3 regions of the Arthrobacter caoxuetaonis genome follow, and region 2 is predicted to be linked to each of the others. Evidence: predicted binding sites of a transcription regulator. Region 2 holds the regulator's gene; each other region holds the start of a gene.
What was found. The regulator HrcA, encoded in region 2, represses chaperone genes, less so after heat shock. The targets are predictions, from matches to a motif close to TTNGCACTCGNNNNNNNCGAGTGCNAA.
Positions count from the first base shown of each region.

Region 1: a site for HrcA is predicted at 3,620-3,646, ahead of groES (co-chaperone GroES). Genes of this name have one in related genera too.
Region 3: a site for HrcA is predicted at 5,130-5,156, ahead of NF551_RS00900 (Hsp20/alpha crystallin family protein). Genes of this name have one in related genera too.

Region 1 is NZ_CP099466.1:2,716,813-2,724,087, forward strand. Features, by position in the region: gene NF551_RS12440 (acyltransferase family protein) at 1-1,336, opposite strand, end outside; gene groL (chaperonin GroEL) at 1,497-3,107, opposite strand; gene groES (co-chaperone GroES) at 3,183-3,479, opposite strand; gene NF551_RS12455 (siderophore ABC transporter substrate-binding protein) at 3,855-4,808, shown strand; gene NF551_RS12460 (ABC transporter permease) at 4,888-5,925, shown strand; gene NF551_RS12465 (iron chelate uptake ABC transporter family permease subunit) at 5,918-6,934, shown strand; gene NF551_RS12470 (iron ABC transporter ATP-binding protein) at 6,931-7,275, shown strand, end outside.
Region 2 is NZ_CP099466.1:1,956,099-1,963,373, reverse strand. Features, by position in the region: gene lepA (translation elongation factor 4) at 1-1,211, shown strand, start outside; gene hemW (radical SAM family heme chaperone HemW) at 1,208-2,437, shown strand; gene NF551_RS08965 (DUF4870 domain-containing protein) at 2,558-2,986, opposite strand; gene NF551_RS08960 (DUF3097 domain-containing protein) at 3,139-3,981, opposite strand; gene hrcA (heat-inducible transcriptional repressor HrcA) at 4,148-5,161, shown strand; gene dnaJ (molecular chaperone DnaJ) at 5,250-6,386, shown strand; gene NF551_RS08945 (16S rRNA (uracil(1498)-N(3))-methyltransferase) at 6,404-7,183, shown strand; gene NF551_RS08940 (GerMN domain-containing protein) at 7,219-7,275, opposite strand, start outside.
Region 3 is NZ_CP099466.1:169,970-177,244, forward strand. Features, by position in the region: gene NF551_RS00870 (adenylosuccinate synthase) at 37-1,326, shown strand; gene NF551_RS00875 (alpha/beta fold hydrolase) at 1,560-2,393, shown strand; gene NF551_RS00880 (GNAT family N-acetyltransferase) at 2,411-2,971, opposite strand; gene NF551_RS00885 (VOC family protein) at 2,976-3,338, opposite strand; gene NF551_RS00890 (DUF2804 domain-containing protein) at 3,442-4,437, opposite strand; gene NF551_RS00895 (hypothetical protein) at 4,449-5,042, opposite strand; gene NF551_RS00900 (Hsp20/alpha crystallin family protein) at 5,256-5,705, shown strand; gene NF551_RS00905 (NAD(P)-dependent alcohol dehydrogenase) at 5,808-6,926, shown strand; gene NF551_RS00910 (carbon-nitrogen hydrolase family protein) at 6,966-7,275, shown strand, end outside.

The sequences.
Region 1 (7,275 bases), 760 kb from region 2:
TCTCGGACGCGGAAGGTTTCACCAGGGCGGTCGTCGATGCAGCGGTTTGGAATTCAGGATCGAGTGAGAGGGCGCCGGGGTTGTCGGCAATGCTCTGCAGCCTGACTGCCTGCGCATCAGAGGCAACCTTGGCCTGCCACCCGGCCAGGGGCGCTGCGACCAGCGCGAAGGAGGCGGCGAGCACCAGTGCGGAGCGCCACGATGCGGCTTCCGGCCAGGACCAGCCGCGCAGCGGGGTTTCCACCAGTTTGGTCGTGAGCACCGCCAGGAGCAGCGAAACAGCAATCACTGCGGCGCCGTCGACGATTCCGGCGTTTTCCTGGCCGGAGGCGATGAGCCAGAAGACGAGGACGGGCCAGTGCCAGAGGTACAGGGCATAGGAGTTGTCTCCCAGTTTCACCAGCGGCTTCGCTGTGAGCCAGCGGTCCGCTCCCAGCCTGCTGCCGGTGTCACCCGCAGCAATCACCATGGCGGCTGCCAGGGTGGGCCACAGGGCCAGGTATCCCGGGAACTGCTGCTGCACCTGCAGGATGATGCCGCAGCCGAGCATGGCTGCCACGCCGGTCCAGCCGATCAGGATGCGAAGCCTGCGGCCAAGGTGCAGATACGGCAGCGCGAGTGCCAGGAGGGTTCCAAGCGCGAATTCCCAGAGCCGGGTCCGCGTATCGAAGTATGCATACGCCTGGTTCGCGCCGGTCTGCCAGATGGAAAACGCGAGCGAAGCGGCGAAGATTATCCCGAAGATCCCGGTGAGCACGGTTCGGTAGCCGATTCGGGCCAGCCGGGCCGCCGGAAGCGCAGCAGCGAAAAGAAGCGGCCACAGCAGGAAGACCTGGCCCTGGATCGAGAGGGACCAGAAGTGCTGGAGCGGGCTGGCGCCGCTGTGGTCAGCGGCCAGGTAGTCGACGGCGTTGTTCGCCAGGGTCCAGTTCTGCACATAGAACAGGGAGGACCAGGACTCGGTGATGAGGTCCTGCCGGTAGCTGGCGGGCAGCAGGAATGCAGTGGCCGCGAGGACGGAGAGAAGCACGACGACGACGGCCGGCAGCAGCCGCTTGAACAGGTGCAGCCAGTAGCGGCCCAGGGCCAGTGCCCTGCCTGCTTCGGCTTTGCGGACAAAGGAACCGGTCAGCAGGAAGGCGGAGATGAGGAGGAAGACGTCCACTCCGCCGGAAACCCTGCCAAGCCACACGTGGTAAATGACAACCAGTATCACCGCCAGCGCCCGCAGGCCCTGGACTTCCGGACGGTAGCGGCGTTCACCGGCTGCGGGGGCGGAAGGAACTGACGGTTTTTCGGAGCGCGAAGCGGCAGCGTGCTGCTCGGTTGCTGACACTTGCGGGTGTCCTTTCAGATGGCAAATACCGCAAGAGTTTACCTGTCCCTGCGCCCGCCCTTTGAATGTGCCGGCCCGGCGCGCCCCGGGCCGGCACACACAAAAGGGCCCCTCCGGGGCGGAGTTCCGCGCCTGGAGGGGCCCATTTGTTCAGCCCGAATTAGTGCTGGTGACCGTGGTCATCATTCTCTTCGGAGGGCTTCTCCACAACCAGTGCCTCAGTGGTGAGGACCAGTGCGGCGATCGATGCTGCGTTGCGCAGGGCCGAACGCGTGACCTTGACCGGGTCGATAATGCCGGCTTCGATCAGGTTGCCGTATTCGCCGGTTGCAGCGTTGAAGCCGTGGTTGACTTCGAGCTCGCTGACCTTGGAGACAACGACCATGCCTTCGGCACCGGCGTTTTCGGCGATCCAGCGCAGCGGCTGGGCCAGCGCGCGCCGGACCAGGCCAACGGCCGTGGCGGCGTCGCCGTCGAGCTTGGCTACCTCGGAATCGGTGTCCAGGGCGCGGGCAGCGTGGACCAGCGCGGAACCGCCGCCGGCCACGATGCCCTCTTCCAGGGCAGCGCGGGTCGAGGACACAGCGTCCTCAATGCGGTGCTTCTTTTCCTTCAGCTCAACCTCGGTGGCTGCGCCAACCTTGATCACGCCGATGCCGCCGGAGAGCTTGGCCAGGCGTTCCTGCAGCTTTTCGCGGTCCCAGTCGGAGTCCGTGCGCTCGATCTCGGCACGGATCTGTGCCACGCGGTCGGCGACGTCGGCTTCGGAGCCATTGCCGTCAACGATCGTGGTGTTGTCCTTGGTGACGGTGATGCGGCGGGCGGAGCCCAGCACCTCCAGGCCAACCTGGTCCAGCTTCAGGCCGAGGTCCGGGGACACAACCTGGGCGCCGGTGAGCGTGGCGATGTCCTGCATCATGGCCTTGCGGCGGTCGCCGAAGCCCGGAGCCTTCACTGCAACCACGTTCAGGGTGCCGCGGATCTTGTTGACCACCAGGGTGGACAGCGCTTCGCCGTCAACGTCTTCGGCAATGATGAACAGCGGCTTGGAGGCCTGCAGTGCCTTTTCCAGCAGCGGCAGGAACTCTGCAACCGAGGAAATCTTGCCGGAGTTGATCAGGATCAGCGCGTCTTCGAGGACGGCTTCCTGGCGCTCCGGGTCGGTCACGAAGTACGGCGAGAGGTAGCCCTTGTCGAACTGCATGCCTTCGGTGATGACCAGTTCGGTGGACGTCGAGGAAGACTCCTCGATGGTGATGACGCCGTCCTTGCCAACCTTGTCGAAAGCTTCGGCCAGGAGCTGGCCGACCTCTTCGCTCTGCGCGGAGATAGCCGCCACGTGGGCAACCTGGTTGCCTTCAACTTCCTTGGCGTTCTCCAGCAGGCGGGCCGCAACGGCCTCGACTGCGGTCTCGATGCCGTGCTTCAGGGCACCGGGAGCGGCGCCTGCTGCCACGTTGCGCAGGCCTTCCTTGACCAGTGCCTGGGCCAGCACCGTTGCGGTGGTGGTGCCGTCGCCGGCGACGTCGTTGGTCTTGGTGGCAACTTCCTTGGCCAGCTGTGCGCCAAGGTTCTCGTACGGATCGTCGAGTTCGACCTCGCGGGCGATCGTGACGCCGTCGTTGGTGATGGTGGGGGCGCCCCAGGTCTTGGCGAGCACCACGTTGCGGCCGCGCGGGCCGAGGGTGACCTTGACGGTGTTGGCGAGCTTGTCGACACCGGCTTCCAGTGAACGACGGGCGGAGTCGTTGAACTCCAACTGCTTTGCCATGTGTGTGTCCTTTCCGACAACAACTACATCTACAAAAGAAGACCCCGGCCGAATCTGGCCGGGGTCTTCAAAGACTTACTTGACGACGATGGCCAGCACGTCGCGTGCGGAGAGCACCAGGTATTCCTGGCCGCCCTGCTTGACCTCGGTTCCGCCGTACTTCGAGTAGATGACGACGTCGCCCTCGGCGACATCGATCGGCACACGGTTGCCGTTGTCGTCAACGCGGCCGGGGCCGACTGCTACGACTTCGCCCTCCTGGGGCTTTTCCTTAGCGGTGTCCGGGATAACCAGGCCGGAGGCCGTGGTCTGCTCAGCTTCGAGCGGGCGAACAACAATGCGATCCTCAAGGGGCTTAATAGAGACCGACACTCGGGCTCTCCTTTGCTTAGTTACTAACGGGTTTGTGGACCGTCGGTAGGCGCTTGCCGTCGTCGCGGGTGCCGGTGAACGCTTCCCTCAGGAATTAGCACCCTCACGTGGGGAGTGCTAGGTCCGACTTTATGCAACGGTTAGCACTCGGTCAAGGTGAGTGCCAACAAAGATCATTGGGATGCCCCTGCCTCCCGTGGCGCCGTCGTCTCTGTTACGGATTCGGTCTCCCCGTCCGGTGACTCAAGTTGCTTAGCCTTGCCTAACCAGATAACTTTCAAGGGCGCGCAAAAATTAGCCAACAATTTTGTGTCCTAATGGCGGAGGCATCCGGCAGGCGACGCATCCTTTGAGAGAAATACTGGAGCACCACTCGTGAAGACGACCCTGAAGTCCCGGCTGCTGGCCGGAACCGCCCTCGTGTCCCTGCTTGCCGTGAGCGCGTGCGGCTCCGAGACCGATGCCGCCGCCGAACCCGCCGCCACGGAACCCAGCATGATCACTGTGGAGCACACGCAGGGCACCACTGAGGTCCCCGTGAACCCCGAGGTCGTCTACACCTTCGACCTGGGCGCCCTGGATACCTTGGACGCCCTGGGCATCGAGGTTGACGGCGTTCCGGCAGCAAACTTCCCCGAGAGCCTCTCCAAGTTCGGCTCGGATGACTACGCCAAGATCGGCAGCATGAAGGAACCGGACTTCGAAGCCATCAGCGCCGGAGCTCCGGATCTGATCATCATGTCCGGCCGTACCGCCGACTTCTACGACGAGTTCTCCAAGATCGCCCCCACGATCAACCTCAGCACCGACGCTGCCGACCCGTGGAACTCCTTCATCGAGAACACCGAAATCATCGGCGACATCTTCGGCAAGGAAGCCGAGGTCGAGGAGAAGCTCGCCGCTCTGGACACCAAGGTCGACGAAACCAAGGCCACCGCGGCGGACGCCGGCAACGGCCTGATCATCATGACCAGCGGCGGCGAAATGACTGCTTATGGCGCGGGTTCACGCTTCGGCCTGATCCACGATGTCCTCGGCGTCGCCACTGCAGCGGACATCAAGTCCGAAGCCCAGCACGGCGAGTCGGTCTCCTTCGAATACGTGGCCGAGATCAACCCGGACCACCTGTTCGTCATTGACCGCGACGTCGCTGTCGGCAATGCAGGCGAAGTTGCCTCCGCTGTCCTGGACAACGAACTGGTCAAGGGCACCAAGGCAGCAGCCAACGACAACATCACCATGCTCGATTCCTCCAGCTGGTACCTGGTGGGCTATGGCCTGAACAACGTTGACGCAATGGTCAGCGCTGTCCAGGACGGCATCTCCTAACCCGTTCCCTTACCTGCTAGATCCTCATTGGCCGGGTCTGCCTTCGGGCAGGCCCGGCCAGTGAGGGAGACGGAATCGCATGACAACGCAGCTCACTCCCCCCACAGCCCCGGCCTCCTCCGGGGCCGCTGCCGTATCCAGGCGACGCCGCTTCGGCCCCGCGGCCATGATGGTCCTGGGCGGTGCGGCTGTGCTTGTACTCGCCGTCGTCAGCATGTTCGTCGGCGTCAGCGACGTCTCCCTGTCCTCGCTGCTGGCCGGCGATCAACATGCCTGGGACATCTTCTGGATCAGCCGGGTTCCGCGGACGCTAAGCATCATCCTGGCCGGCATGGCGCTCAGCGTGGCCGGGCTCATCATGCAGCTGATGGCGCGGAACAAATTCGTGGAGCCCTCCACAGTCGGGACCATTGAATCCGCGTCACTGGGCATCCTGGTGGTGACGGTCCTGCTGCCCGGTGCTTCGCTGTTCATGAAGATGTCCACCGCCACCGTCTTCGCCGTCGCCGGAACCGCCCTCTTCCTGCTCATCCTGCGCCGCATTCCGCTGCGCAACACGCTGATCGTGCCCCTGGTGGGAATCATGCTCGGCGGCGTGATCGCTGCCGTCACCACCTTCTTCGCCTACCGGTTCGACCTGCTGCAGACCCTAAACTCCTGGATGACCGGCGACTTCTCCGGGGTGCTGCGCGGACGCTATGAACTGCTGTGGATCGTGGGTGCACTGACCCTCATTGGGTTCCTGGCTGCCGACCGTTTCACCGTTGCCGGCATGGGCCAGGAGTTCACGACCAATTTGGGACTGAACTACAACCGCGTCATGACCCTGGGCCTGATCATCGTGTCCCTGATCAGCGCCGTCGTGGTGGTCAGTGTTGGTTCCGTGCCGTTCCTGGGGCTGATCGTCCCGAACCTCGTCTCCCTCCTGGTGGGCGACAACGTCCGCCGCGCCATACCGTGGGTGGCGATTTTCGGTGCCGGCTTTGTCCTGGCCTGCGACATCATCGGCCGGACCATCCGCTATCCGTATGAAATCCCGGTCGGCGTGATCGTCTCTGCCGTGGGCAGTGCCCTGTTCCTCTACCTGCTCCTGAGAAAGCGCTCAGCCCGTGCCTAGCTCCCCCACCAGCGTCCTGCCTTCGGCCATGACCGTGCAGCGCCGGCGTCCGGTGCGAAACCTCTCCCCGCGGTCCTGGATCATCATCCTCTCTGTGGTGGCCGCAGCACTTGTGGCCGTCTTTATGACCATTGAGCTGCGCGGCAATATCGGCTACGTGCTGCCGCGCCGCGCCATCAAGGTGGGCTCGATGATCCTGGTGGCGTACGCCGTCGGGGTTTCCACCGTCCTGTTCCAGACGGTCACCGCCAACCGGATCCTGACGCCGTCAATCATGGGGTTTGACGCCCTGTACGTGCTGATCCAGACGGTCCTGGTATTTACGCTGGGCGGCGGGTTCGTGCTCGCCATGTCCGAGCCGCTTCGCTACGGCATGGAAGTGGCCCTGATGGTGGGCTTCTCCTTCCTGCTTTACCGCTGGCTGTTTACCGGGGGCGGGAAATCCCTGCACCTGATGCTGCTGGTCGGCATCGTCCTGGGCACCATGTTCCGGGGCATGTCTTCGCTGCTGCAGCGGTTGATCGAGCCCAGCGAGTTCATCATCCTGCAGGACCTGTTCTTCGCGTCCTTTAACAACGTCGACGGAGCGCTGCTTGGCTACTCGTTGATCGCCGTCGTGCTGGTCAGCATTCCTGCCTGGCGGATGCGGCATCAGCTCGACGTGATGTCGCTGGGCCGGGAAACGTCCATCAACCTGGGCGTGAACCACAAGCGGTCCGTCACCCTGGTGCTGGTCATCTGCTCCGTCCTCGTGGCGGTGTCCACCGCCCTGGTGGGCCCGGTGACCTTCTTTGGCCTGCTGGTGGCGTCGCTGGCCTACCAGCTCTGCTCGCACTTCAAGCATTCAGCCGTTGTGCCCATGGCCGTGCTGATCGGCATCATCGCCCTGGTGGGCGGCCAGCTGGTGCTGGAACGGATCTTCTCGTTCAACACTGCGCTGAGCATTGTCATTGAATTCGTTGGCGGGATCGTCTTTTTGATCCTGCTCCTGAAAGGCTCCCTCAAATGATCCAGGTCACCGGCGTCACTAAGCAGTACGCGGGCACTACAGTTGTGGACGGGGTGAGCTGCCACATCAAGGAGGGCGGAGTCACCTCAATCATCGGCCCCAACGGCGCCGGCAAATCCACGATGCTCTCCATCATCAGCCGCCTGCTGAAGGCCGACGAGGGTTCGGTCACGGTGGACGGCCTGGATGTCTCTGCCGCCCCGGGCAAGGAGCTGGCGCGCAAGATGGCGATCCTGCGGCAGGACAACCACCTGACCGTCCGGCTCACCGTCCGCGATCTGGTCGGCTTCGGCCGCTACCCGCACAACGGCGGACGCCCGACGGCGGTGTGCCGGGAGAAG
Region 2 (7,275 bases):
ACACCTACCGCGGCGTGGTCACGTACGTTCGCGTGGTTGACGGCAAGCTCTCGCCCCGCGAACGCGTGCAGATGATGTCCACCCGCGCCAGCCACGAACTGCTGGAAATCGGTGTCAGCTCGCCGGAACCCACACCCTCCAAGGGCCTGGGTGTCGGCGAGGTGGGTTACCTCATCACCGGCGTGAAGGACGTCCGGCTCTCCAAGGTTGGTGACACGGTCACCAACCTCGCCAAACCGGCAGCCGAATCGCTGCCCGGCTACGCCGATCCCAAGCCAATGGTGTTCTCGGGGCTTTACCCGATCGACGGCGCCGACTATCCGGTGCTGCGCGATGCGCTGGAAAAACTGATGCTCAACGACGCCGCGCTGGTATACGAACCCGAGACCTCGGCGGCACTGGGCTTCGGTTTCCGTGTGGGTTTCCTTGGCCTGCTGCACCTGGAAATCACCCGCGAACGGCTCGAGCGCGAGTACAACCTGGACCTCATCTCCACCGCACCGAACGTGGAGTACGAGGTGACGCTCGAGGACAACAAGGTGGTCACAGTGACCAACCCGAGCGAGTACCCGGAAGGCAAGATCAAAGAGGTCCGCGAGCCGATGGTGTCCGCGACCATCCTGGCACCGAACGAATTCGTTGGCGCCATCATGGAGCTGTGCCAGGCCCGCCGCGGCGTCCTGGGCGGCATGGACTATCTCTCTGAGGACCGGGTCGAGATCCGGTACCGCCTGCCGCTGGCCGAAATCGTCTTCGACTTCTTCGACATCCTGAAGTCCAAGACACGCGGTTATGCCTCGCTGGACTGGAAGGCCGACGGCGATCAGGTGGCCGACCTGGTCAAGGTGGACATCCTGCTCCAGGGTGAGCAGGTGGATGCTTTCAGCTCCATCACCCATAAGGACAAGGCCTACTCCTACGGCGTCATGATGACCGGAAAGCTCCGGGAGCTGATCCCGAGGCAGCAGTTCGAGGTGCCGATCCAGGCCGCCATCGGCTCGCGGATCATTGCGCGTGAATCCATCAGGGCCATCCGCAAGGACGTGCTTGCCAAGTGCTACGGCGGCGATATCAGCCGTAAGCGCAAGCTGCTGGAGAAGCAGAAGGAAGGCAAGAAGCGGATGAAGATGGTGGGTCGCGTCGAGGTTCCCCAGGAAGCCTTCGTCGCCGCACTGTCCTCCGACGAGTCCAAGGACAAATCCAAGAAGTGACTCCCAGCGCATTGCCCCTCGGGGATCCCGCGCCAAAGGACGGAATCCTGCCGGCCCAGGCTGCCACCGAGGCAGCCGGGCGCCGGTTCGGTCTCTACGTCCATATCCCGTTCTGCGCCGTCCGCTGCGGCTACTGCGATTTCAACACCTACACCGCCACGGAACTTGGCGGAGGTGCCTCGCAGGTTGAGTACGCGGCGACGGCGCAGCAGGAAGTGCGTTTCGCCGCCGGTGCCCTGAAGGCCTCCGGCGTTCCGCACCGGCCGATCGAAACTGTCTTCTTCGGCGGAGGAACACCGACCCTGCTGCCGGCCGAAGACCTGGCAGCCATCCTTGGCACCGCCGTCGAACAGTGGGGACTCGCCCCGGGCGCCGAAGTGACCACCGAAGCCAATCCGGATTCAGTCACGCCGGAATCGCTGCAACTGCTCGCTGCCGCCGGATTCACCCGGGTGTCCTTCGGGATGCAGTCCGCCGTCCCTCATGTGCTGGCGGTCCTGGACCGGACGCACACGCCGTCGCGGGTGCCGCAGGCCGTGAAGTGGGCGCGCGACGCCGGCCTCAAGGTGAGCGTGGACCTGATCTACGGCACACCGGGGGAGTCCCTGGCTGACTGGAAACACTCCGTTGAGGAAGCGCTCAGCTACGAACCGGACCATATTTCGGCCTATGCCCTGATCATCGAAGACGGCACCAAGCTGGCGGCACGGATCCGCCGCGGCGAGATTCCGCCCATCGACGACGACGACCATGCGGACAAATACCTGCTGGCCGATGAACTCTTCGGAGCAGCTGGACTCGGCTGGTACGAGGTCAGCAACTGGGCGCGGACGCCGTCGGATGAATGCCGGCACAACATGGCGTACTGGCGCAGCGATGACTGGTGGGGTGTAGGTCCCGGTGCACACTCGCACGTCGGCGGTATCCGCTGGTGGAACGCAAAGCACCCCACTGCCTACGCAGGCCGGATCGCGGCGGGGGAATCCCCTGCAGTCGGCCGGGAAACGTTGGATGCGGACACCCGTTACCTCGAAGACGTCATGCTCCGCGCCCGGCTTGCCGAAGGAATTTCCCGTGACCGGCTGCGCCCGGAGGGCCGCCTTGCGGTGGCCGGACTCATCGCCGACGGCTTGGTTGATCCCCGGGCGGCCATAGCCGGAACCGTCCTGCTGACGCTGAAGGGGCGCCTGCTGGCTGACGCCGTCGTGCGCCGCCTGCTGCCCTAAGCCCGCCCAACACGGCCCGCCCGCCCAACGCAAAGACCCGCCGTCCCCTCAAGGGACGGCGGGTCTTTTTGGTGCGGTGGGTCTTTTAGTGCGCGGCCGGAGCCGTCAGCGCTGGATGCGTCAGCGGATCCGGCGCAGGTTGAAGCGGTAGCGGTACGGACGCCCGCGGTTGCATTCGATGCCCGCAATGACCGAAGCCACGGCGACGGCAATCCAGATAAGGGCATTGAAGACCGCGAAAAAGCCGCCCACGACGGGGATGAAGGACAGCAGCCAGGCCACCAGCGCCAGGATGGTGGGAGGCAGGGTAAAGTTCAGCGCTTCCTTGGATTCCTGCGCAGTGAACGGGCCGCGGTCGCGGAAGACCAGGTAAATGATGAGGGACGGCACAAAGCCCAGGATGCCGCCGAAATGGGACAGCGTGGCCCACTGACGGTCTTCGGAAGCAGTCAGCGGAAGGGCATTGGCGGGTGCACCCTGGTAGTCCGGGCGCGCTGGGGAACCGTGGTTTTCCGGTCGCTGCGGATGGTTCTGGCGTGTGTTGGACACAGTTGCATTCCTTTAACTCTCAGATGACGCAGGGTTCGCACCCACGGGTACCTGTTGTTCATCAAGGGTACTGGGTTCAGCGGCGTACACAGGCAAACACACCTGCGGCGGAGCGCCGCAGCGGGCGGAGAGCGCCGCGGACGGCTGTCGCGCTAGGGCACGGTGAGGAAATCGATGACCTCTTCGACCCGCCCCAGGAGGGTCGGCTCCAGATCCGCATAGGTCCGCACGGCGCCCAGGAGTTTCTTCCAGCCCATGGCGACGTCGGTGTGATCACGGTGCGGCCAGCCGAGTCCTTTCAGGATGCCGGTCTTCCAGTCTTCCGAACGCGGGACCACGGGCCAGGCCTGCAGACCGATGACGTGGGGTTTGATCGCCTGCCAGACGTCTACGTAGGGATGGCCAACGATCAGGACGTTCGCTGCCGCACCGGGAACGGCCATCGCTGCGGCCGCGATCCTGGATTCCTTTGACCCCGGCACCAGGTGGTCCACCAGGATTCCCAGCCGCCGTCCTGGCCCGGGGGAGAAGTCCCGCACCGCCGCAGCCAGGTCATCCACGCCGTGGAGGGGCTCGACGACGATGCCTTCAACGCGCAGATCGTCTCCCCAGACTTTTTCCACCAGCTCAGCGTCGTGTTTGCCCTCAACCCAGATGCGGCTGGCCCGCGCGGTCCGGGCCCGCTGGTTCGCGACGGCGACCGAGCCGGACGCCGTTCGCTGCACTGTCGGGGCTGAGGACTTTACTGCCGGAACCACTTCCACGGGTTCGCCTTCAAGGAGGAAGCCGAAACCCAGTTCAAAGGATTTAGTGCGACCCCGGGCGTCTTCAAGCACCATGAGGTACAGGCCCCCGGACTTTTCCGTCCGCAGGACGGCGCCTACCCAGCCGGTTTGGACATCTTCCAGCACAAGGCCCTTCTCGGCGCCGACCTGCCGGAGCGCTTTCCGGACCGGGGCAGAGATATCCCTCGGTCCCCATTCAAAGTTCGGCACGGGGTTTCCTCGTTCCTGGACACGGGGCGGAGCGCCGGCGGTCTCGCAGGCACGGGAGATTCAATGCTAGCAACGGCATCGGAACGTATTAGACTTAGCACTTGAGTATGCCGAGTGCTAATCCGCGCGAAAGTGCCGCAGGAGCTTCAACGAGGGAGGGAAAACCATGAGTGAACCACGACGGCTCGAGGTGCTCCGGGCCATTGTTGAAGATTATGTCCATTCCCGGGAACCTGTGGGTTCCAAGGCCCTGGTAGAGCGGCACCAGCTCGGCGTCTCCTCCGCCACCATCCGCAACGACATGGCGGTCCTCGAAGAAGAGGGCCTGATTGTTGCGCCGCATACTTCTGCCGGACGCATCCCGACTGACAAGGGGTACCGGCTCTTCGTTGACCAGCTATCGGACCTGAAGCCGCTGTCGAGCGCCGAACGCCGTGCCATCCAGAACCTGCTTGAGGGCGCCGAGGACATTGATGACGTCCTGGACCGGACAGTGCGCCTGCTGGCCCAGCTGACCAACCAGGTCGCCGTCGTCCAGTACCCGCATCTGGGCAACGCCAAGGTGCGGCATATCGAGTTCGTCCTGCTGGCACCGGCACAGGTGCTGGTAGTCCTGATTTCCACCACGGGCCGGGTTGAGCAGCGGGTCATCACCGTTCCCTCCCCGGTCACCGAGCCTGCCCTGCACGAACTCCGCCAGCACTTCCTGCAGGGACTGGCCGGAACCACCCTGACGCGTATCACCAGCCACCTCGCCGACTGCCTGGCAACGGTGCCGGTGCAGCTGCGCGGCACCGCGGGGGCGCTCGGCCGCTGCCTGGAACAGCTTGCGGGCATCAACCGCGAGGACCGGATGGTCATGGCAGGAACGGCGAACCTGGCCCGTGCCACCGGAGATTTCCCGTTGACCATCGGACCGATCCTTGAAGCACTTGAGGAACAGGTGGTCATGCTCCGCCTGCTTTCAGAGATGGAGCAGGACGCCAGGGGCGTCTCCGTCCGCATCGGTTCGGAGAACCCCTACGGCTCTCTCTCCGAGGCCTCCGTGGTAGCCACTGGGTACGGCCCGGACGCGTCCGCTATGGTAGGAATCCTTGGTCCCACACGAATGGACTATCCCAATACCATGGCTGCGGTCCGCGCCGTCGCCCGCTACCTTTCCCGGGTCCTGAACGAGTGACCCGGAGCGGCAGCCCCTCGGGGTGCCGTCGAAAAGACAAAACCCGCCCCTATAACGGGGTACGCAATACAGGAAGCGATGTGCACGAGTGAGTGATCACTACCAGGTACTCGGCGTCAGCCGGGATGCCACCGGCGAGGAAATCAAAAAGGCGTACCGCAAGCTTGCCCGCAAGCTGCATCCTGATGTCAACACCGCTCCCGGAGCCGCTGACGAGTTCAAGGCAGTGTCCCACGCCTACGAAGTCCTCTCCGACCCGCAGAAGCGGCGGATCTATGACACCACCGGCCAGGAGAACGGCACCGACAACGGTTTCGGCGGCGGCTTCAGCGGCCAGGGCTTCGGCTTCCAGGACATCTTCGACACGTTCTTCGGCGGCGGCGCCGGCGGCGGGCGGGGACCGGCTTCGCGTACCCGCCGAGGCCAGGACGCGCTCATCAACGTCCGCATCGACCTGAAGGACGCCGTTTTCGGCACCAACAAGAAGATCGACGTCGAAACCGCTGTCCTCTGCCCAACCTGCGACGGTTCGTGCTGCCAGCCCGGCACCTCCCCGCGCACCTGCGATATCTGCCACGGCACGGGTCAGGTCCAGCGTGCGGTCCGGTCCATCCTCGGCCAGGTCATGACCACTGCTCCCTGCGGTTCCTGCCAGGGGTTCGGCACCATCATTCCCGACCCTTGCCACGAGTGCGCCGGGGAAGGCCGGGTCCGCAGCCGCCGCACGCTGACGATCAAGGTCCCCGCCGGCGTGGCCACAGGCACCCGCATCCAGCTCAGCGGCCAGGGTGAGGCCGGCACGGCCGGCGGGCCCCAGGGTGATCTCTACGTGGAAATCCGCGTCAACGCGGATCCGGTGTTCGTCCGGGAAGGCGACGACCTGCATGCAACGCTGACCGTCCCCATGACCGCGGCAGCGCTGGGAACGGTCATCACCATGGAAACGTTCGACGGCGCCCGGGAAATCAGCATCAAGCCGGGCACCCAGTCCGGCGAAGTGACCACCCTCAAGGGCCTGGGCGTCACCCACCTGCGCGGCTACGGCCGAGGGGACCTGATGGTCCACGTCCAGGTCGAGACGCCGCAGAAGCTCGACGCCGAGCAGGAAGAACTCCTCCGCCGGCTCGCCGAACTGCGCGGCGAACAGTTCGCCGAAGGCCGCGTCGGGGGCACCAGCAGCCCGGGTGTCTTCGCCAAGCTCCGCGACCGCCTCGGCAACCACTAGCCGCAGACGGGTACTTCATGACCAACCCGATCTTTTTTGGCGACCCCGAACAGGTGGCAGCGGCGGCACCGGGAGGCGTCTTCACGCTGACCGGCCCGGAGGCGCGGCATGCCGTGTCGGTCAAGCGGCTGGCTCCGGGCGAGGACGTTGACATTGTCGACGGCGCCGGGATCCGGCTGCGCGGAACTGTCCGCTGCGCTGAGCCTGCCCTGCTGGAGATCGAGGTCAGCGAAGTCCAGTCCGAGCCGGCCCCGGTTCACGAGTTCATCCTGGTCCAGGCCCTGGCCAAAGGGGACCGGGATGAGCAGGCCATCGAGGCAGCTACCGAGCTCGGGGTCGACGCCGTCATTCCGTGGCAGTCAGAACGCAGCATTGTGCGGTGGCGGGCCGAGAAGGCAGCGAAGGGACGGGCGAAGTGGCAATCGGTCGTAACGTCAGCAGCCAAGCAGTCCCGCCGTTCCCGGCTGCCCGTCGTCCTGGACGTCGCTGATACCAAAATGCTGCCGCAGCGGCTGGCAGGGATGGACCTGGTGCTCGTCCTGCACGAAGAGGCGGACACTGGACTGGTCAACGCGGTGGAGTCGCTGGAGCTGCAGGGGCAGGATCGTGCACCGGGGGACCGGGTTTCCATTGCCGTGGTGGTGGGCCCCGAGGGCGGGATCTCTCCCGCGGAACTCGAGTCCCTGCGCGCTGCCGGTGCCCTCACCGTGCGCCTTGGGCCGCACGTGCTCCGCTCTTCAAGCGCCGGCCCGGCAGCACTGGTGCTGCTGAACTATTTGCTGGGCCGCTGGTCCTAACTGCTCCAGATGCCGGGCAGGCCGGAGCGCGCGGGTCAGTAGACAGTAATGCGCTTCGAATCCTCGTTGGCACCATCGCCGTGGAAGACCCG
Region 3 (7,275 bases), 1.8 Mb from region 2:
CGCGGCTCCCTAGCGTAACTAATGGGGGAGGATCCCATGCCAGCAATTGTCATCGTCGGCGCCCAGTGGGGCGACGAAGGTAAAGGTAAGGCCACCGACCTGCTCGGCGGCCGCGTCGACTACGTCGTCAAGCCCAACGGCGGAAACAATGCCGGCCACACCGTCGTCGTCGGCGGTGAAAAGTACGAGCTGAAGCTCCTGCCCGCCGGCATCCTGAGCCCCAACGCGATTCCCGTGATCGGCAACGGCTGCGTGGTGAACCTGGAAGCACTGTTCGCTGAAATCGACGGACTCGAAGCCCGCGGCGCGGACACCTCGAAACTGCGCATCTCGGCCAACGCCCACCTCGTGGCACCGTTCCACCAGGTGATGGACAAGGTTACCGAACGTTTCCTGGGCAAGCGTGCCATCGGCACCACCGGCCGCGGCATCGGCCCGGCCTACATGGACAAGGTCGCCCGCCTGGGTATCCGCGTCCAGGACATCTTCGACGAATCGATCCTGCGCCAGAAGGTTGAAGGTTCGCTGCGGCAGAAGAACCAGCTGCTGCTGAAGGTTTACAACCGCCGCGACGTCGACATCGAAGAGATGGTCCAGTACTTCCTCTCCTACGCGGACCGGCTGCGGCCCATGGTCATCGATTCGACCTATGAGCTGAACCGCGCCCTCGATGAGGACAAGGTGATCCTGATGGAGGGCGGCCAGGCCACGTTCCTGGACGTCGATCACGGCACCTACCCGTTCGTGACCTCCTCCAACCCCACAGCCGGCGGCGCCTCTGTGGGTTCGGGTATTGGCCCGACCCGCATCACCCGCTCGGTGGGCATCATCAAGGCCTACACCACTCGTGTTGGTGCCGGTCCGTTCCCCACCGAACTCTTCGATGACATGGGCCTGTACCTGCAGAAGACCGGCGGCGAGTTCGGTGTGAACACCGGCCGCCCGCGCCGCTGCGGCTGGTACGACGCCGTCCTGGCGCGCCACGCTTCCCGCGTCAACGGCTTCACGGACTACTTCGTGACCAAGCTGGACGTGCTCACCGGCATCGAGAAGATCCCGGTCTGCGTGGCCTACGACGTCGACGGCGTGCGTTTTGACGAGATGCCGATGACGCAGACCGACTTCCACCACGCCAAGCCGATCTTCGAGTACTTCGACGGCTGGACCGAGGACATCACCGGGGCCAAGACCCTGGAGGACCTGCCGGAGAACGCCCGGAACTACGTGCTGGCCCTGGAAAAGATGTCCGGCACCCGGTTCTCCGCGATCGGCGTCGGTCCGGACCGCGACCAGACCATCGTGATCCGCGACCTGATCAACGAGTAGTCCCGCTCTTCCGAAAGCCCCGCAGCCACCTGGCTGCGGGGCTTTCGTCTGCCCGGAAGGCACGGCCGTTCGGGGTGCCTGCAGCTGCCGCCCGGACACGTTCCGTACAACCCTTGCCCGGATCCGTGGTTGCGTTCACGATGTCTTGTAAGCGTCGCCGTGTCGAAACGGTTCTGTGCCCCGCAGCTTCGGACAGCGAAACAACTCAAGCGTCTTGGAGGCCCGGCATGAGTATGCAGCACTCAGCAGCTTCAGTGGTCGAGACAACCGTAGGGCCTTTGACTGTTCGGAGGATGGGGTCCGGCCCGCCGGCCATTTTGTGGCACAGCATGTTCGTCGATTCGGAGACGTTCAGCCCCCTGGTCGATGAGCTGGGCCGGCACCGTGACCTGTTCCTGGTGGACGGGCCGGGGCACGGCAGCAGTCCCGGGCCGCGAAGGATCTACAGTCTGCAGGATTGCGCTGTGGCAGCCATCCAGATTCTGGACGGGTTGCAGCTCGATTCCCCCGTGGACTGGGTCGGAAACGCCTGGGGAGGGCATGTGGGAATTCTCGTTGCCCAGGGATGGCCCGGCCGGTGCCGGACATTGACGATGATCGGGACGCCGGCTTACCCGCTGTCAACGGCTCAGCGCCGGAAGACAGCACTGCTGGTGGCTCTTTACCGGGTGCTGGGGCCCGACCGGTTGAGCCCGCTCGTGGTGAATGCACTGGTGGGGTCGGAGAAGGCCACGGAGGAGGAAATCGCCGCGGCCGAATCCGTGGACCAGTCATTCCGCAGGGGGGACAGGCAAGGAAAGTACTGGGCCATGCGTTCGCTCATGCTGCGCCGTCCGGACCTGCGCGCCGTCCTGGAGAGTCAACAGGTGCCTACGCTCATGATGGCAGGACGAGATGACCCCATGAACGATGCACAGGAAGCGGCGCGGCTGGCCTCCCTCATGTCCCGTGGCGGATTCAAAGCCCTCCCCGGCGGTGGACATGTGGCACCGTTATTCGTAGCCGCAGACGAGCTGACCCAATCGGTCCTGGATTTCTGGGAGACCCTGCAGCCTCCCGGCCGGTAATTTCCCCGCCGGTAGGTTCACGGACGGGAGTGAGGCCAGTCTGCAGGAAAGTCCCGGCTGTACCGGACTTCGAACACCGGAGGGGTGAACCGGGTGTCCTCGAGGACACCGCCGTCGTTCATCCAGCCGTGTCTATCATAGAACTGCCGGGCCCTGCGGTTCTCCTTGGCCACCCAGAGGAAGGCACGCGAGCAGCCCAGTTCGGCCAGGCCGCGTTCCGCTTCCGTGAAGAGGGCAGAACCTGCTCCCCGGTTCCACCAGCCGGGGTGGACGTTGATGGCGCGGAGCTCTCCCGTGCCGGCGTCGTCCTCGGGCGCGGGATCGAAAGCGGCGAAACCGACCGGGCGGCCGGCAACAGCGGCGACCAGGTACGTGGTGCCCGAATCCGGTGTTCCGAGGTTGCGGCGCCATCCGTCAGCCACGCGTGCCACGTCCATTCCGTCGAGGTATTCATCGCTCATGATTCCCCGGTAGGCAGCACGCCATGCAGCAACGTGGAGCTCGGCGAGGAGCTCGGAATCCTGGTCGACCGCTTGGCGGATCGTGATGTCCGTCGTGTCCATACCAGGGCTATCCACGCTCCTAGTCCCTGGCCGAGAGGATGCAGAACTCGTTGCCTTCGGGGTCTGCCAGGACAACCCAGGGAACATCCGGGCCCTGCCCGACGTCGGCGCGGACAGCGCCGAGGGCAAGCATCCGGTCCACTTCCTCTTGCTGGGTGCAGCCTTCGGGAACCAGATCGATGTGCAGGCGGAGCTTCGCGGTCTTCGCGTCCGGAACGGGAATGATGTCGATTGGCGGTCCCAGCACGCCGTCTTCGGGCATCAGGCCGAGCCCGCCGTCGAATTCTTCGGCAATCCGGTACCCGAGGGCCTGGGTCCAGAACTTGGCCTGGCTCTCCACGTCGACGGCATCAAGGGCAAGGGAGGAAAATCTGCTGCTCACGGAAGACTCCTTCGGCTCGGGCGGGGTCGCTACGAACCTAGCAGCGGATTACGCAATGGAACACCCCTGGCCGCGGGGACTGATCGGGGCATCTGCCGGCAACCTACCAGCGGTTCCGGGCCTCTTCGATCCAGCCCTGGAGGCCGTCGAGCCGGTGGCGCGTTCCGTCCGGGGCCACGGCCCAGCCTGACCAGGAGCCAAACGCCTGCCAGGTCTTCGCGGCCACGAGGACGGCGTTCGTTGCCGCCAGGCGCCGGTGGAACGGCGTCAGCGTGGCGTCGATCCAGTCCCCGCGCACCTGCCAGGGAGCCAGCGGATCCGCCAGGTCGTAGCTGAACTCCAGTTCGCCGTCGTAATGGTGGAGCACCCCGTCCACGATCAGCGCGTTTTCGGTAGCCGGAGTTCCGGCGGTCCACAGGCCGCCGACCTGCAGGCCCAGCCGCGTGCCGTCCACGGTCCCGAACCCGGCAGCCCAGTTCCAGCGTTTGGAATACGGCCAGCGGCCGCGGCCGCGGTCCAGTACCGCAAAGGACTCCGGCCCGCCGACGGAATACTCCTGCCCGTCCACCGTCACGGTCCCGCTGACCGCCCGAGCCACGTCCTTCAGCGTGTACTGGTACCGCGTATCCGACCACGGCACCACCACGCCAAGCACGTCCCCGCCCAGCGGAGCATAGAGTTCGACGGCGACACGCTCCGCTTCGGCGCGCAGGTGCGTGCCGCCGGCGTCGTCATGGAACCGCAGGTGCAGCCCGCCCATGGAGCCCACGGCTGTAAGGGGCGGCAGCGTGTCCGGCAGGAGGGCTGCCGAGCCGGCAGGCAGGGCCAGCGGGTCGCAGCGGATTTCCTTGCCGGTGGCGCGTTCCAGGACGTACAGCTGAAGCGTTGCGGCGTAGTCCAGGTGCGCGATCGTCATGCCGACGACCAGCTCCGGGGTCACGACGCCCCAGTACTCCCACCGCTTGCTCCGCCAGCCGTGCCGCAGGCCGGACGGCAGGTGCCCGAAGGCGTGCAGCGGACTGCGTGTGTAGCCTGTCGCCGCGGGGTTGAGCTTCCCGCTGGGCAGGGCAAGCTGCACGGGTTCCTTGATTTCGTCCATGGCGCCACAGTCTAGGCCGCTTGGGCGAAGTCATCCTGTACCGCCGCGGTCTTCGCGGCGGTGTTCCTGACGGTGTTCCTGACGGAGTTCCCGGGGGTGGACTTACTGGGCGCAGACTTACGTCTGGCCTTTTTGCAGATCGGCGACTTGGTGGATGGCCGCGCGGCACTCCGGGGACCTGCCGGGGCCGGGGCCGGGGCTGTGGCCGAGCGGGCGGGCCTGCCGGTTGCCCCCTCGGGGAAGAGCGCCGCACGAATCTCGGCCCGGGCGAACTCCGCCGCGGCGAGGAAATCCCGGGCAGCTGCGGCGTCCCGCTTCTCTGCAGCCCGGCGGGCGGCCCGTAACCGCAGTGCTCTGAAGGCCAGCCAGCCCACGACAGCCAGGCAGGTCCCTGTGCCGTAAAGCAGCACCGCTGCCAGGACCAAAGACGTGGTTCCGCCGGAGAAGAAGCCGAGGCCCAGCAGGGCGGCAGCTACCCAGAGAACGCTCAACCAGCAGGTCGCGTCCAGGACAGGGGAGGGAGGGGAGCCGGCAACCCGGCTGGGGAGGGACAGGAGCCGGGCGGCGCCGGGATGGCGCCGCCGGAAGTCTGCGGGGAGGGACACGTTGACCTGCTTCCAGACAAGTTTCGAATGAAAGACGGCGGGACGGAGTGATCCGCCCGGGGAAATCATAAGGGGCCCGAACTAAGACTGGCACTCTCATGCTTCGAGTGCTAATCTACTGCCGAAAGTTGAGCGAATCCAACTCAACTTTCCTCAAACAGCAGATCAGCCCGCTGAATGGAGCAGCGGAGGCGTGAAGGAGTTGATTGTGTGATGGCTACCCGATTTGACCCGTTCCGTGAACTGGACCGTTTCGCCCAGACCCTGCGCAGCGAAACCCTGCGCGGGATGCCGATGGACCTCTACCGGCAGGACGACCGGTATGTCCTCAGCGTCGACCTTCCCGGCATCGATCCGGGCTCCGTGGACATCGACGTCGACGGCCAGCTCCTGACGATCCGTGCCGAGCGCACCCTGCGCGGCGCCGATGGCGTGCAGTGGCTGACCCGTGAGCGCGAGGGCGGCTCCTTCCTGCGCCAGCTCAGCCTTGGCCAGGGTCTCGACACCGAAGGCATCACCGCCCACTACGAAAACGGTGTGCTCACTGTCCTGATCCCGGTCAGTGAAAAGGCCAAGCCGCGCCGTATCGAGGTGCAGTCCGGCTCCTCGGCATCGCTGGGCACCAGCGGCGAGCACCGCGAAGCCGAGGCGGTCAGCGCCTAGAGGCACCATGTCCATTCGGGGCGGCAGGCGGAGTTCCCGTCTGCCGCCCCGATCCGTGTCCGGGCACTGACGCGCGGGCACCGGGCCGCGTAGCGTGGGCACATGACTACCCAGGCGCGTGCCGCGATCCTGCGCGGCGTCCATGAACAGTTTGAAATCACCGACGTCGTTCTTGACGACCCCCGTCCTGACGAGGTGGTGGTCCGGATGGTCGCAGCAGGCGTCTGCGGAACCGACCTCGGTGTCCAGGCCGGCCACATTCCGTTCCCGCTGCCCGGCATCCTGGGCCATGAAGGAGCCGGCGTCGTCGAGGAGGTGGGCAGTGCCGTGACCTCCGTGGTTCCCGGCGACCACGTCCTGCTCAGCTTCACCAGCTGCGGCACCTGCCGGAACTGCCGCAGCGGCCATCCCGCCTACTGTGTGGACTTCCTGGACCTCAACCTCCTGGGCGGCTCGCGCATGGACGGCAGTGCCACCATCACCAAGGAGGGTAAGGGAGTCCACGGACATTTCTTCGCCCAGTCCTCCTTCGCGAACCTGGTCCTCGCGGATGAGCGCGGCGTCACGAAGGTGGATCCTGACGCAGACCTGACCCTGCTCGCGCCGCTGGGCTGCGGAATCCAGACCGGAGCCGGTGCGGTCCTGAACGTGCTGCGCCCCGAGCCGGGTTCCACCCTGGCGGTCTTCGGGGCCGGTCCCGTGGGTCTCTCCGCCGTGATGGCTGCGGCCCTCAGTGGCTCGACCCGGATCGTGGTCATGGACCTGGTGGACTCGCGGCTGGAGCTGGCCCGGCAACTCGGAGCGACCGACGTCGTCAATTCCGGCAGCACCGATGCGCTGCAGGCGCTTTTGGAACTCACGGACGGCGCGGGTGTCACGCACGCACTGGAGACAACGGGAAGCACCCACGTCGCGGCGGCTGCAGCGGACTCCCTGGCTCCGCTGGGCAAGCTCGGCCTGATTGGCGCACCCGCCTCCGGATCAACCGTGGAGCTGGACGTGAACTTCCTGCTCAACGGGCGCCAGGTGCTCGGCATTACGGAAGGGGACTCCACTCCGCAGCTGTTCCTGCCCGCGCTGGTGGACCTGGTGCAGCAGGGACGGTTCCCGCTGCAGAAGCTGGTGACCCCCTACCGTTTCAATGAAATCAACGATGCCGCCGCCGCCGCGAAGGCCGGAGAGGTGCTGAAACCTGTGCTCCACTTCGAGGACCTGCACTAGGCTGGAGAAAAATCCGGTCCCGAGCAAGGCGGTCATCCGATGTTGGTCAGCGTAGGTCAGTTCAGCCCCGGCGGAGACGTCGAGGAAAACCTTGCGGCGATGCGCTCGCTGGCTGAGAAGGCAAAAGCCGAAGGGTCCGAGCTGATCGTCTTCCCCGAAGAGTCCATGTTCAGCATCGGCAAGGTCGAGGGGACCCTCGCATCAGCGGTCGACGCCGGCTGGACCAGGTTCGTCCAGCAGCTCTCGCTGATTGCCGCGGAACTGCGTATCGCCGTCGTCGCCGGCGGGTATGAATCCTCAGGGGAAGAACGGCCCTACAACACCCTGGTCGCCATCGATAACGACGGCA